Regions from separate parts of the Luteipulveratus halotolerans genome, predicted to be linked through region 1. Evidence: riboswitches for the same ligand, from Rfam matches in the RefSeq annotation. Region 1 holds a riboswitch; the other holds the start of a gene.

Region 1 (7,386 bases):
GTGGGGACTGCTCGTCGTCATCCTGCTCGGCGCCGTCACCGACTGGTACCCCTACCCGTTCGTCGACGTCGGGGTGCACGGCTATCCGCGCGTTCTGCTCAACATCGCCGGCGTCGGGGCGCTGCTGCTCAGTCTCGCGGCCGGCCTGGCCGTGATCGACCGTCGTGGCCGACGAAGCGCGGACTCCACACCTGACCTGCGCTCGTGACCCGCGTGCTCGACGCCCCGACGACGACCAGGCACTTCATGTCGATCGTCTCCGGGTCGAGCTCGCCGAGGGTCGTGACCGTCAGCGACTCCTCGGCCCGCCCGATGTCGCGCCCGACCACCACGACCGTACGAGCGTCCTTGTGCTGCAGCAGAACTCGCTGCGCGTCGGCCATCTGCGTCGGACGGGCCCGCGAGCGCGGGTTGTAGATCGCGAGCACCAGATCGGCCGCCGCGATCGCGGCGAGCCGCTGCTCGACCACCGTCCAAGGCTTGAGCCGGTCGGACAGGCTCAGCACCGCGAAGTCGGCTCCCACCGGCGCTCCCGCACGGGCCGCGACAGCCTGCACTGCGGACACCCCGGGCAGCACGCGGACGTGCACTTCGTCGTACGCCGGGTCGCTCGCCTGGGCCTCGAACACCGCCGCGGCCATCCCGAAGACCCCGGCGTCCCCGCCGGAGACGACGGCGACGCGTTCGCCGGCGAGCGCGAGGTCGAGTGCGTGCCGGGCACGGTCGACCTCGACGGTGTTGCCGCTGGCGTGGCGCCGGAGACCGGGCCGCTGTGGCACGCGGTTGACGTAGGGCGCGTAGCCGATGACGTGCTCGACGTCGGCGAGCGCCTCGGTCACCTCGGGGGTAATCCACCGGTCCGGTCCGGGACCGAGACCGACGACGAGCAGCTCGGCGCGGATCTCGTTGTGCTGCAGGGGTTTCGGTGCTGACTCGGCGTGGCGGGCGCGCGACGGTGCGCTGTCGCCGTCGACCAGGATGATCGAGAAGTACGGCACTGTCGCCGGGTCGACGTCGGCCACCGGCAGGCGCCGCTCACGACCGGTCGTCGCGCGCTCGACATAGACGGCGTGCTCCAGCCTGCCCGCTGACTCCAGGGCGCGGCGTACGGCCGGGAAGGTGCGGCCGAGCTTCATGATGACCGCCGCCTCGGTGTCGGCGAGCCGGCGCGCGAGCTCGGCCTCGGGCAGCGTGCCGGGCAGCACGGTGAGGACGTCGGTCTGACGCATCAGCGGCAGCGCGGCGGTCGCGGTGGCACCGGCCATCGACGTGACGCCGGGGACGATCTCGACCCGGTGGTGGAGGCTGATGCGGTCGTGCATGTACATGAACGACCCGTAGAACAGCGGGTCGCCCTCGGAGAGCAGCACGACGTCGCGGCCCGCGTCGAGGTGAGCGATGAGACGGGCGGCCGAGTCGGCGTAGAAGTCCTCCATCGCGCCGGCGTAGCCACCCGGGTGATCGGTGGTGCCGGTCGTGACCGGGTAGACGAGCTCTTCCTCGACCTGCCCGTCGAGCAGGTCGGCGACGATCGCCCGCGCGTTGGACGAGCCCGGCCGACCGGAGTGGTAGGCGACCACGTCGGCCGCGTCGATCAGCCGAGCAGCCTTGAGCGTCAACAGCTCCGGGTCTCCTGGACCGACGCCGACGCCGTACAGCACTCCACCCTCACTCATCGGACGCTCGCCCCGATCTCGTCGTCCTGGGCGAGAGCGTTGAGCGCGGCGACGGCCATGGCCGACCCGCCGCGCCGACCGCGGACGACGAGGTGCGGCACGCGCGGCTCGTACGCCGCCAACGCGTCCTTGGACTCGGCCGCACCGATGAACCCGACAGGTACGCCGACCACCGCCGCCGGGCGCGGACCGCCGTCAGCCATGAGCTCGAGCAGGTGGAACAGCGCGGTCGGCGCGTTGCCGATGGCGACCACCGCGCCGTCGAGCCGGTCACCCCACAGCGACACGGCCGCCGCCGACCGTGTCGTCCCGAACTCCTTGGCCAGCAACGAAACTCGCTCGTCTCGCAGCAGGCAGAGCACGTCGTTGTCGCGCGGCAGCCGGGGACGCGTGACGCCGGAGGCCACCATGTGCGCGTCGGTCAGGATCGGGGCGCCGGCCTGCAACGCCGCCCGTGTCGCGGTCATGAAGTCGTCGGTGATCCGCAGGTCGTGCGTGAGGTCGGTCTGGCCGCATGCGTGGACCATGCGCACGGCGACCTTCTCGGCGTCTGCCGGCAGGTGCGAGCTGTCGGACTCCGCGCGGATCGTCGCGAACGACTGGCGATAGATCGCAGCCCCGTCGGTCTCGTACTCGTAGCGGCGGGTAGGCGGCTTCACTCAGGCATCCTTCGGGCGGTCGGGCAGGTTGACGGCGATGACGCCTCGCCAGGGCGTGACGACGAGTTCGGTTGCAGCAGAAGCAATCTCGCGCGCGATCTCACTCTTGATCACACCGTCGGGCGCGGCATGGTGCGCAGACCAACGGCCGTTGTCCTGGCGGATCGCACCGTACGCAGGTCGCTCTCCCGAAGGCGGTGTCCACGGCGTCACGGGTACGAGCTCGGTCGCCAGCTCACGGACGTGCCACGCGGCCGTCGGCCCGTCACCGCGCACGGCGAGGAAGCGGTGCGCGAGGTCGAGCAGCGCGGGCACGACGTCGGCGAGCGGCACCTCGCGGTGCGCCGCTCCGTCGACCAGGAGGAGCGCCCGGCTCGCGTCGAGCGCGATCGCGCCGACGTCGTACGACGAGCCGGCGACGTCACCGCGGCCGTCGTCGAGCAGGAGCAGGAACTTGCCGGGCAGCGCGGCGAGCGTGTCGTCCGCCAGCAGGGCTGCGTCGAGGTCGGCGAGCACCGGGCGCAGATCGGCGCGACCACCCGTGAGCCCGGTGAGCGGCGTACAGACGATGTTGCGGACGAGGTCGTGGGAGCGTCGCGGGAGCAGCCCCGCCGCGGCCAGTCGGTCGGCGGCGGCGGATGCGCCGGTCACGCCGCGGATCTGCACGTTGGCCCGTGACGTGAGGTGCAGGTCGCCGTCCCCGAGCTGGTCGGCCACATCGGCGAGCGCCGCGAGTGCCGCGGCGCTCACGCGACCACCGGGCAGGCGTACGCGCAGCAGGTCGCCGTCGTCGGCTCGCCAGGGCCGGGTGATCCCGGGGCAGCGGTCGGAGCGGGTGCGCGTCACGGCGCACATGCTCGCACGAGATCTGTCGGCGCCATCGGCGATGATGGGTCGCATGGTCTCGCTCGCTGCCTGCGCCGGTGTCGCACTCATCGCTCTCGGCATGGTCCTGACGCCCGGGCCCAACATGATCTACCTGGTCTCCCGCACGATCAGCCAGGGCCGCGGCGCCGGACTGGTCTCGCTCGGTGGCGTCGCGGCCGGCTTCGGGTGCTACCTCGCGGCCACCGTCGCCGGTCTGTCGGCCCTGTTCCTGCACGTCCCGCTGGCGTACGACGTGGTCAAGGTCGCGGGTGCCTGCTACCTCGCGTATCTCGCGTGGACGATGCTGCGGCCGGGCGGCCGGTCGGCGTTCGAGGTGCAGGCGGTCGAGCGCCACAGCCGCGCCCGGCTGTTCGCGATGGGCTGGTTCACCAACCTGCTCAACCCCAAGATCGCGCTGATGTACGCCGCGCTGCTCCCGCAGTTCGTCGACCGCAGCGCCGGCCCTGCGTGGGGACAGCTGCTGCAGCTCGGGCTCGTCCAGATCGCCATCGCCCTGACGGTCAACGGCCTGATCGTTCTCGGTGCCGCCCGCCTGTCCGGCTGGTTGAAGCGGCGACCGCGGGCGATGCAGGTCCAGCGCTGGGTGTCGGGCACCGTGCTCGGTGGGTTCGCCGTGCACCTCGCGCTCAGCCAGTCACCCGCCAAGGCCTGACCGGCCGCGGGGTAGCCTGAGCGCGCACGTCCTCGCGGACTTCAGGAACCCGGTGCGACTCCGGGGCGGTTCCGCCACTGTGATGCCGGCGCTCACCAGCGCCGACCAGCCAGACACTGGCCGCGAGGGCCTCCCATCACTACGGGGCGCGAACCCCGCGAAGGAGCTCACCGGCGATGACTCGCATCCTGCTGCTGTCCACGTCCGACACCGACCTGCTGTCCGCGCGCGCGAGCGGTGCGGCGTACGACCTCGGCAACCCGTCCCGTACGCCGGTGGAGACTCTCCCCGACCGTCTCGCCGACGTCGACCTGGTGCTCGTCCGCATCCTCGGCACAGCCCGGACCTGGCAGGACGGCCTCGATGCGATCACCGCCTCCGGCACGCCGACCGTCGTGCTGGGTGGCGAACAGCTGCCCGACGCCGAGCTGATGGCGCTGTCGACGGTGCCGGTGGGCATCGCAGCGCAGGCGCACACCTACCTCGCGCACGGCGGTCCGGCCAACCTCGCGCAGCTGCACGCGTTCCTGTCCGACACGGTGCTGATCACCGGTGAGGGCTTCGAGCCCCCCGCGGCGATGCCGACCTGGGGCTGGCTCGACCGGCCGACCGCCGACCGCGACCTGCCGCGCATCGGCATCCTCTTCTACCGGGCTCACGAGAGCAGCGGCAACGCCCAGTTCGTCCACGACCTGGCCGACTCGATCGACGCCACGGGCGAGGCCGTCGGGCTGCCGATCTTCTCGTCATCGCTGCGCAGCGCCCCCGATGACCTCATCGAGGCGTTCGGCACGCTCGACGCCCTGATCGTCACGGTGCTCGCGGCCGGTGGCAGCAAGCCCGCGACCGTGAGCGCCGGCGAGGACGACGAGGCCTGGGACGTCACCGCGATGGCCGCGCTCGACATCCCGATCCTGCAAGGGCTGTGCCTCACCTGGTCGCGCGAGGACTGGGCCGGCTCCGACGACGGCGTCTCGCCCCTCGACTCCGCCAACCAGGTCGCGATCCCCGAGTTCGACGGCCGCATCATCACGGTGCCGTTCTCGTTCAAGGAGATCGACGAGGACGGCCTGCCCGGCTACGTCACCGACCCCGAGCGCTGCCGCCGTCTCGCGGGGATCGCGGTCTGGCACGCGCGCCTGCGCCACGTCGCTCCGGCCGACCGCAAGGTCGCGCTGATGCTGTCGGCCTACCCGACCAAGCACAGCCGCATCGGCAACGCCGTCGGCCTCGACACCCCCGTCACCACGATCCGGCTGCTGCGTGCGATGCGCGAGGCGGGGTACGACCTCGGGTCGCCCGGCGACATCCCGGGCCTCGAGCTCGACGACGACACCGAGGCCGGCAACGCGCTCATCCACGCGATGATCGACGCGGGCGGCCAGGACGAGGAGTGGCTCACCCAGGCGCAGCTCACCGAGAGCACCGTGCGCATCAGCGCCGACGCCTACCGCGCGTGGACCGCCGACCTGCCCACCGACCTCACCGACGCGATGCGCGAGACGTGGGGCGAGGCACCCGGCGAGCTGTTCGTCAACGACGCCGGCGAGATCGTCCTGGCCACGCTCCAGGCCGGCAACGTCGTCATCATGATCCAGCCGCCCCGCGGCTTCGGCGAGAACCCCGTCGCGATCTATCACGACCCCGACATGCCGCCGTCGCACCACTACCTCGCCGCATACCGTTGGCTCGAAAGGGATTTCGGCGCTCACGCGGTCGTTCACCTCGGCAAGCACGGCTCGATGGAGTGGCTGCCCGGCAAGAACGCCGCGCTGTCCGCCTCGTGCGCGACCGACGCCGCAATCGGCTCGATGCCGCTGATCTACCCGTTCCTGATCAACGACCCCGGTGAGGGCGCGCAGGCCAAGCGCCGCGCGCACGCCACCATCGTCGACCACCTCATCCCCCCGATGGCGAGGGCCGAGTCGTACGGCGACATCGCCCGCCTGGAGCAGCTGCTCGACGAGCACGCCAACATCGCCGCGATGGACCCCGCCAAGCTGCCCGCGATCCGCGCGCAGATCTGGACGCTCATCCAGGCGGCCAAGATGGACCACGACCTCGGTCTCGACGACCGACCCCACGATGCGGAGTTCGACGACTTCCTGCTGCACGTCGACGGGTGGCTGTGCGAGGTCAAGGACGCCCAGATCCGCGACGGCCTGCACGTCCTCGGGCAGTCGCCCACGGGTGAGGCGCGGGTGAACTTGGTGCTGTCGATCCTGCGCGCCTCGCAGGTGTGGTCCGGCCAGGCAGGTGCCCTGCCCGGTCTGCGAACTGCGTTGGGGCTCAAGGAAGGCGGCGCCGACGCACGCACGGTCGACGCGGTCGAGCAGCACGCGCGCACGCTCGTGCAGGCGATGGAGGACGCCGACTGGTCGCCCTCGGCAGCGGCGACGGTCGTCGCCGAGCACGCACCCTCCGCAGATCCCGACGTACGCCGGGTGCTGGAGTTCGCAGCCACCGAGGTCGTCCCGCGGCTCGCCCGCACGACCGACGAGCTGACCAACGTCCTGCACGCTCTCGACGGCGGCTACATCCCGGCCGGTCCGTCCGGCTCTCCCCTACGCGGCCTGGTCAACGTGCTGCCGACCGGTCGCAACTTCTACACCGTCGACCCCAAGGCCGTGCCGAGCCGGCTCGCGTTCGAGACCGGCCAGCAGCTCGCCTCTTCGTTGATCGAGCGTTATGTCGCTGACACGGGCGACTACCCGCGCTCGGTCGGGCTGTCCGTCTGGGGCACCTCGGCCATGCGCACCTCTGGTGACGACATCGCAGAAGTGCTGGCGCTCATGGGAGTTCGGCCCGTCTGGAACGAGGAGTCGCGCCGCGTCACCGACCTCCAGGTCGTCCCGCTCGACGAGCTCGGCCGGCCGCGCATCGACGTGACCGTACGCATCTCGGGCTTCTTCCGTGACGCCTTCCCCCACGTCGTCGCGATGCTCGACGACGCCGTGCAGCTCGTCGCGGCCCTCGATGAGCCGCTCGACCAGAACTTCGTGCGAGCCCACGCCCAGGCCGACCTCGCCGAGCACGGCGACGAACGGCGTTCGACCACAAGGATTTTCGGCTCCAAGCCCGGTGCGTACGGCGCGGGCATCCTGCCCCTGATCGAGGCCGGGTCGTGGCGGGACGACAAGGACCTCGCCGAGGTCTACACCACCTGGGGCGGCTACGCCTACGGCCGCGGCCTCGACGGCGTACCGGCTCAGGACGACATGCGCACCTCGTACAAGCGCATCGCCGTGGCCGCCAAGAACACCGACACCCGCGAGCACGACATCGCCGATTCCGACGACTACTTCCAGTACCACGGCGGCATGGTCGCGACGGTGCGCGCGCTGACGGGCGCCGAGCCCGCCGCGTACATCGGCGACTCGACCTCGCCCGACGTGGTCCGTACGCGATCGCTCGACCAGGAGACCTCGCGCGTCTTCCGCTCTCGTGTGGTCAACCCGCGCTGGATCTCCGCGATGCAGCGGCACGGCTACAAGGGGGCGTTCGAGCTCGC
Region 2 (7,386 bases), 600 kb from region 1:
CGACGGACGACGGTCGTCGCGTCCCCAGCTCCACGTGTTGCGGAACCACACCTGCGGCAGCAGGTCGAGCGGGGCGGCGTCCGGGCCGTGGTTGGTCGCCTCGACGCGGACCACGACGTCGTACGGGTTGTCCTTGGCGTGGGTGGTGACGACGTCGAAGAAGCGGTCACCGTCGAGCACGCCGGTGTCGGCGAGCTCGTACTCCTCGTCGTCGAACCCGCGACGGGCGTTCTCGTCGATCAGCTGCTGGTACGGGAAGGCCGCCTGCGGGTAGCGGTAGAGGTACTGCGCGTACGAGTGCGTCGGGGTCGCGTCGAGGTGCCACCAGTACTCCTTGGCGTCCTCACCGTGGTTGCCCTGCGCGTTGGTCAGCCCGAACAGCCGCTCCTTGAGCCGGTCGTCCTGGCCGTTCCACATCGCGACGGCGACGTTGAGGAAGCCGTAGCGGTCGGTGAGGCCGGCGATGCCGTCCTCACCCCAGCGGTAGGCGCGGGTGTGGGCGTGGTCGAACGGGAAGAAGCCCCAGGCGTCGCCGTCGGCGGAGTAGTCCTCGCGGACGGTGCCCCACTGGCGGCCGGACAGGTACGGGCCCCACACCCTCCACGGGTCGAGGTCGCCGGGCGACTCGGCGACGCGGGCGTGCTCAGCGGACGGGTGACCTTCCGAGGATGCGCTCACGTCACCGCACCCTACGGACGAGCGAGGTCTCCACGGAAGACCCGCGCAGGTCTGCGTACGGTCACCGCCGCGGCACCAGGTCCCAGCGCTCCAGCGCGACGCGTGCCTGCTCGGCGGCGTCGATGTTGAGCGGACCGCTGGTCCACATGGCGTACGGCAGGTTGAGGAAGCGGCCCTGCCTCACCGCGGGCAGGTCACGTGTCGCGGGGTTGGTCCGCAGCAGGTGGACCTTCTGGGCGAACGACTGGGGCGGGTAGTCGACGAAGAAGATCGCGTCCGGTCGGGACGCCGCGACCCGCTCCCACGACACCGAGGTCCATGTGTCCTTCAGGTCCGACAGCGGGTTGCGTCCACCACCGGCTGCGATGACGGCCTGCGGCGCCCCGAGCGCCCCGCTGGAGAACACCTCCTTGTCACCGCTGTCGAACACGAACACGGTCGGTGGCTTCTTCGGCTTCGGCGCCGACCGCAGTGCGGCCAGCCGGCGGTCGAGGTCGGTGTTGACCCGTCGGGCGTCGGCGTCGTGGCCGGTGATCGTCCCGAGGTGGGTGAGGTCGGTCCTGAGCGCGGTCCACGGGTCGACCGTCCCGCGAGCGCGACTCCCGTGCTGACGGCAGCTCTCGGTCAAGGTGAAGGCGTCGATTCCCTTGGCCCGCAACGCTTCTGGTGTCACGCCCTTCTCCTCGGAGTAGCCGTAGCCCCAGCCCGCGACCATCACGTCCGGGCGCTGAGCCACGACCGTCTCCAGCGACGGGTACTCAGGAGCGACGACCTTGAGCGAGTCGACGGCGGCGCCGTAGTGCTTGCGCAGCAGAGCCTTGTCACGCCCGATGCTGCTGACGGCCGCGACGCGGTCCTGCGCTTTCAGGGCGAGCACCATCGAGATCAGGTTGCCGTCGTTGACGAAGAGGCGCTGGGCCGGCTTCGGGAAGGACGTCTGCTCCCCACAGCTGCTGACGGTCACTCGTGCACCGGCGGCTCGGCCGGCCTGTCCGGCGTCGGTGGAGGAGCATGCCGCGAGCAGCAGGACGGACGCGCCGGCGAGGGTGGCGGTGAGGCGTCGGTTCATGTCAGGTCCTCCAGGAGCAGGTGGGTACGGCCGGTGACGGGATGGGTGACGTGGGCGGCGGCGACGCCGAACACCTCTGCGACGAGGTCAGGGGTCAGTACGTGCGCGCCCGGGCCGACCGCGTGGGCGCGGCCGTCGTGCAGCACGAGCACCCGGTCGAAGCACGCGAGCGCCAGTCCGAGGTCGTGCACCGCCGCGACGGTCGTACGGCCGAGCGCCCGGACCGTACGCAGGAGGTCGAGCTGGTGGCGTACGTCGAGGTGGTTGGTGGGCTCGTCCAGGACGAGGACGCCGGTGTCCTGGGCGATGCCTCGTGCGAGCCACGCCCGTCGCATCTCGCCGCCGGAAAGCGTTGCGCACGAACGGTGCTCAGCGTCCATGAGGTCGACGTGATGCAGCGCCTCACGTACGGCGTCGCGGTCGTCCGGGCCGCCGCTGGACCAGGGAGACCGGTAGGGCGTACGGCCCAGACCGACGAGCTCACCGACCAGCAGGTCGGCCGGCAGCGCCGGGTCCTGGTCGACGAACGCGATCCGCCGCGCGCGGTCTCGCGCGGCCAGGAGGTGCACGTCGAGGCCGTCGACCTCGACCTGCCCGCCGGCCGCCGGGAGGAGACCGCTGAGCGTGCGCAGGAGGGTGGACTTGCCGCTGCCGTTGACGCCGACGACGGCGAGCATCGAGCCGGGCTCGACGTCGAGACTGACGTGGGAAAGGACTGTGCGACCCCCGACGGCGCACGACAGGTCACGGGTGCACAGGGCGCCGGCGCTCATACCGCGGATCCGTAGCTGTAGCGGCGCCGCCCGAGGAGCAGGAGGAAGACCGGCGCGCCCACCAGACCGGTCACGACGCTGAGGGGCAGCTCGACCGGACGCACGACCACCCGCGAGAGCACATCGACCCAGATGAGGAACGCCGCTCCACCGAGCGCGGCCACCGGCAGCAGCACCCGATGGCGGGCGCCCACCACCAGGCGCCCGAGGTGCGGCAGCACCAGCCCGACGAAGCCGATGCTCCCCGACACCGCGACGAGTACGCCGACGAGCGCCGAGGACAGGACGAACAGGGCCCGACGGAGGCCGTCGACGGGTACGCCGACCGCGCGGGCACCGTCCTCACCGGTGGTCAGCGCGTCGATCCAGGACGACGCGAGCAGCAGTGCTGTCGTCGCGACGACAGCGACCGCGGGCAGCCAGACCTGCGCCCACGTCGTACCGGAGAGGCTCCCCAGCAGCCAGAACAGGACCGACTGGGCGCCCCGGTCGTCGCTGCGCATCACCAGGAAGCTCGCGACCGAGGAGAACGCCGACGACATGACCACGCCCGTGAGGACCAGGCGCAGCGGGGTGAGCCCGCCCTGGGCGCTCGCGATCCCGAAGACGAGTGCCGTGGCAGCGAGCGCACCGAGCAGCGCGCCGGCGGAGAGGGCCCACGTGCCGAGCGCGGCCAGCGCGCCGGTGGTGATCACGGCCGTCGCGCCGACACTCGCGCCGGAGGACACCCCGAGCAGGTACGGGTCCGCGAGGGGGTTGCGGACGAGGGCCTGCACCGCTGTGCCCGCGACGCCGAGGCCGGCGCCGACCACCAGAGCCTGCGCCGCGCGCGGCGCCCGCAGCTCGACCACGATGAGGTCGACCGTCGGGTCCGGGCCGGGGCTCAGTCGCAGGCGGTGGGCGAGCACGTCCCACACCGCACTCGCGGCGATCGGCTCCGAGCCGAGTGCGAGCGACGCGCAGGCACCGGCAGCGCAGAGCACCAGCAGGACGCCGAGCACGGCCAGCATCCGGGGCCGACGACGCTCACGCTCCGGCGCGGGCACAGGCGGTCGCAGTTCAGGACGAGGGCGACCGAGTGCGTCGACGACGCGCCCAGGCGCCGACACGAGGTCGGGCACGCAACGGCTCTTTCATCCGGAGCCCGATCGCGAGGCTCGTGGTCGATGACATGAGCCGGCAGGTCTTCGGACTCGGGATCACTCAGACGGAGCGCCTTCCCGGACTCTCGTCCAGTGGCGTTGTGCTCCGCCCGTCACCCACACCGCTGCGCGTCAGCTCCGGAGTCTCACCGGATTCCCTGGCACCGTTCGTGGTACGACCAGCTCGCCGGGAACGCTATCACCGGCGACCGGCTCACGAGACGGCGTACGACGCGAGCTCGGCCTGCAGCGTCGGCGTCACCTTGGCGTGGACGCGCGTGCCGTCGCCCTGGTGCTCGGTGCTGAGGATCTCGGCCTCGTCGTGCAGGCGGCTGAGCAGGTCACCACGGTCGTACGGCAGGAGCACGTCGACGCGGATGTCGGGTCGTGGCAGCTCACGGGCGACCAGCGCACGCAGCTCGTCGATGCCGTCGCCGGTGCGGGCCGAGACCGCGATGCTGTGCTTCTCGGCGCGCAGGATGCGATCGACGACGTGCGGCTCGGCCAGGTCGGCCTTGTTGACGACGATGACCTCCTTGACCGCGTCGCCGCCGACCTCGGCGAGCACCTCACGCACGGCGCTGATCTGGGCCTCGGGGTCGGGGTGGCTGCCGTCGACCACGTGCAGCACCAGGTCGGACTCTGAGACCTCCTCCAGCGTCGAGCGGAACGCCTCGACGAGCTGGTGCGGCAGGTTGGCGACGAACCCGACGGTGTCGGCCAGCGTGTAGAGGCGGCCGTCCTCGGTCTCGGCGCGACGCACGGTCGGGTCGAGGGTGGCGAACAGCTGGTTCTGGACGAGCACGCCCGCGCCGGTGAGACGGTTGAGCAGCGAGGACTTGCCGGCGTTGGTGTAGCCCGCGATCGCGACGCTCGGCACGTGGTGCGCCTTGCGGCTGTGCCGCTTGGTGTCGCGCGAGGTCTTCATCTGCGCGATCTCCTTGCGCAGCTTGGCCATCCGGCTGTTGATGCGCCGCCGGTCGAGCTCGATCTTGGTCTCACCAGGACCGCGCGAACCCATGCCCTGACCGCCGGCCGCCTGGCCACCGGCCTGCCGGGACATCGACTCACCCCAACCACGCAGGCGCGGCAGCAGATAGCTCAGCTGGGCGAGCTCGACCTGCGCCTTGCCCTCCTTGGACTTGGCGTGCTGGGCAAAGATGTCCAGGATCAGCGCGGTGCGGTCGATGACCTTGACCTTGACGACGTCCTCGAGGGCGCGCCGCTGGCTGGGCGCGAGCTCGGTGTCGGCGATGACGGTGTCGGCGCCCTCGTCGATGACGATGTCGCGCAGCTCCTGGGCCTTGCCCGCACCCATCCAGGTGCCGGGGTCGGGCTTGTGGCGACGCTGCAGCACCCCGGCCAGCACGGTCGAGCCGGCCGTCTCGGCGAGCGCGGACAGCTCGCGCAGGGAGTTCTCGGCGTCCTCGGCGGTGCCGTCGGTCCAGACGCCCGCGAGCACGACGCGCTCGAGGCGCAGCTGGCGGTACTCGACCTCGGTGACGTCCTCGAGCTCGGTGGACAGGCCCTCGACGCGGCGCAGGGCTGCGCGCTCCTGACGGTCGAGCTGCTCGCCGTCGAAGTCGTCGACGATGAAGCCGGACTCGTCGTAGCGAGGGTCGAGGTCATCGGCCTCGGACAGGGCTTCGGCGCGGGTGCTGAGCAGGTGATCGTGTGCAGTCATGTTCTCCCTAGAGTCGCATGAGAGAACGCTGTGGGCGATCCGATTATGCCGAGCAGCACGCCGACGGGCCCCGTGCGGACGCCGTGGGATCAGGAGATCCCGAAGTCCTGGACCCAGGCGCCGTCGCCGTAGCCGTCGCCGACCGAGCCCCCGTCGTACCCCACCCCGATGCGGTTGAACGAGCAGTTGAGGATGTTGGCGCGATGACCCGCGCTGGACATCCACGAGCGCATCACGGCCGCTGGTGAGGCCTGACCGGCGGCGATGTTCTCGGCCGCTGCGAACCCGTCGTATCCCGCGCGGCGCATGCGCTGGAACGCGGTCGACCCGTCGGAGCCGGTGTGCGAGAACGACCGGTGACGCACCATGTCGGACGCGTGACCGTCGGCAGCCCGACGCAGTGCCTGGTCGGTGCGCACGGGGCCGCACCCGGCCTTCGCCCGCTCGGCGTTGGTGAGGCGCACGACCTCGGCGCGCACGTCACGACCGGGCGCTGGCTCGTCGCTGGTCCGGCTCGAGCTGCTCGAGCTGGTCGAGGGGCTCGGAGTCGTGCTGCGAGTCTCGCGCGCCGTCGAGGAACGCGATGATCGGGAGCTCGGGGTCGCCGTCACGGGCTCGGCCCGCTCGGCGACCGGGATCGGCGGCGGCGTCGCAGTGACCGTCACGACGGTCGGCGTGGCGGTGATCGGAGTCGCCGGCGAGGTCGTGGCCGAGTCGGTGCGCGACGGACTGGCCGTGGCCGGCGGCAGATGGTCGAGCCCGGTATGCATCTGCGAGCTCGCCCTGCGTCCATCGAGGCCGCCCCACAGCACGAAGCCACCGGCCGCGCCCAGCACGAGCACGACCGCGGCGGCCAGCAGCGGCGCAGCACCTGATCGCCCGTGCGCGTCCCGTCGTGGTCGCATCAGGTACGCCCGCGCCCTCGCTCGGTGGTCAGCCGATCACGCTAGCGGCCGATCACCGCCTGCGCGGCCGAACGGGCCAGGCGATCATCACTGCGGCGAGAGGTCCTTGGACCAGAGCACCGCGCCTGTTGCGTCACGCAGGCTGGCGGTCAGCAGGCCGGCGTCGTCGATCTGCACGTGCCCGAAGAAGTGCGCCTTGCCGGTGCGGGGCGACTGGTTGGCGTACGACGCCCCCTTGGCGAAGACGACCTCCGGACCGAACGTCGCGTCCATCGGGCTGGGCGCGAACGCCCCGGCCGAGATCGGTCCGGCCACGAGCTCCCAGAAGGGGGTGAAGTCGGTGAAGGCCGCCCGCGACGGGTCGTAGTGGTGCGCAGCGCAGTAGTGCACGTCGGCCGTCACCCAGACGACGTTGCGGATGTCGTGGCGCTTGATCTGCTGCAGCAGGTAGGCGATCTCCAGCTCGCGGCCGAGTGGCGTGCCCGGGTCACGGTTGGCGACGCTCTCCTGGTCGACCGGCCCGTCCGGGACGATGATGCCGAGCGGCAGATCGGCCGCGATGACCTTCCAGGTCGCCCGCGAACGACGCAGCTCACGGATCAGCCACTCGGTCTGCTCGTGGCCGAGGATCGCGGTGCGATGGGTCTCGAGCCCGGAGGTGTTCGGGCTCTTGAACGTGCGCATGTCCAGGCACATCACGTCGAGGTGGCGGCCGCGCGTCACCTTGCGGTAGATGCGGTTGCGGCCATCGGTCGTACGCCGGCCGCGCGCGTCGTCGTCACCGATCGGCTGCCACTCGCGCCAGGCCTGCTTGGCCCGCGCGGCGAGCACGTCGACGCGACGCTCGGTGTAGCGCTCGTCGGTGAGGACCTCGCCCGGGTACCAGTTGTTGAGCGTCTCGTGGTCGTCCCACTGGGCGAGGAGCGGCACGTCGGCGTACATCGCGCGGATGTTGGTGTCGAGCATGTTGTAGCGGTGCCGTCCGCGGTACTGCCCGAGTGTCTGCGCGACCTCGGCGACCTCGGGGATGACCAGGTTGCGCCAGACCTGACCGTCGGGCTCGGTGACCGACTCGGTGATCGGGTTGTCGGCGTAGATCGTGTCGCCGGAGTGGATCATGAAGTCCGGCCGCAGC

The links. A riboswitch is a leader RNA that binds a small molecule or an ion and turns the genes downstream of it on or off. The one in region 1 is predicted to bind cobalamin.
Region 2: it holds a riboswitch for cobalamin, as region 1 does, so the genes downstream of both, VV01_RS06155 (FecCD family ABC transporter permease) here and cobN (cobaltochelatase subunit CobN) in region 1, are expected to answer to the same signal.

The regions. Positions count from the first base shown of each region.
Region 1 is NZ_LAIR01000002.1:566,043-573,428, reverse strand. It holds gene VV01_RS03240 (Pr6Pr family membrane protein) at 1-208, shown strand, start outside; gene VV01_RS03235 (precorrin-2 C(20)-methyltransferase) at 129-1,676, opposite strand; gene VV01_RS03230 (precorrin-8X methylmutase) at 1,673-2,335, opposite strand; gene VV01_RS03225 (precorrin-3B synthase) at 2,336-3,181, opposite strand; gene VV01_RS03220 (LysE family translocator) at 3,234-3,875, shown strand; cobalamin riboswitch at 3,894-4,014, shown strand; gene cobN (cobaltochelatase subunit CobN) at 4,052-7,386, shown strand, end outside.
Region 2 is NZ_LAIR01000002.1:1,168,606-1,175,991, reverse strand. It holds gene VV01_RS06170 (MGH1-like glycoside hydrolase domain-containing protein) at 1-678, opposite strand, end outside; gene VV01_RS06165 (ABC transporter substrate-binding protein) at 740-1,747, opposite strand; gene VV01_RS06160 (ABC transporter ATP-binding protein) at 1,744-2,520, opposite strand; gene VV01_RS06155 (FecCD family ABC transporter permease) at 2,517-3,641, opposite strand; cobalamin riboswitch at 3,682-3,861, opposite strand; gene hflX (GTPase HflX) at 3,877-5,346, opposite strand; gene VV01_RS06145 (CAP domain-containing protein) at 5,436-6,251, opposite strand; gene VV01_RS06140 (alkaline phosphatase D family protein) at 6,339-7,386, opposite strand, start outside.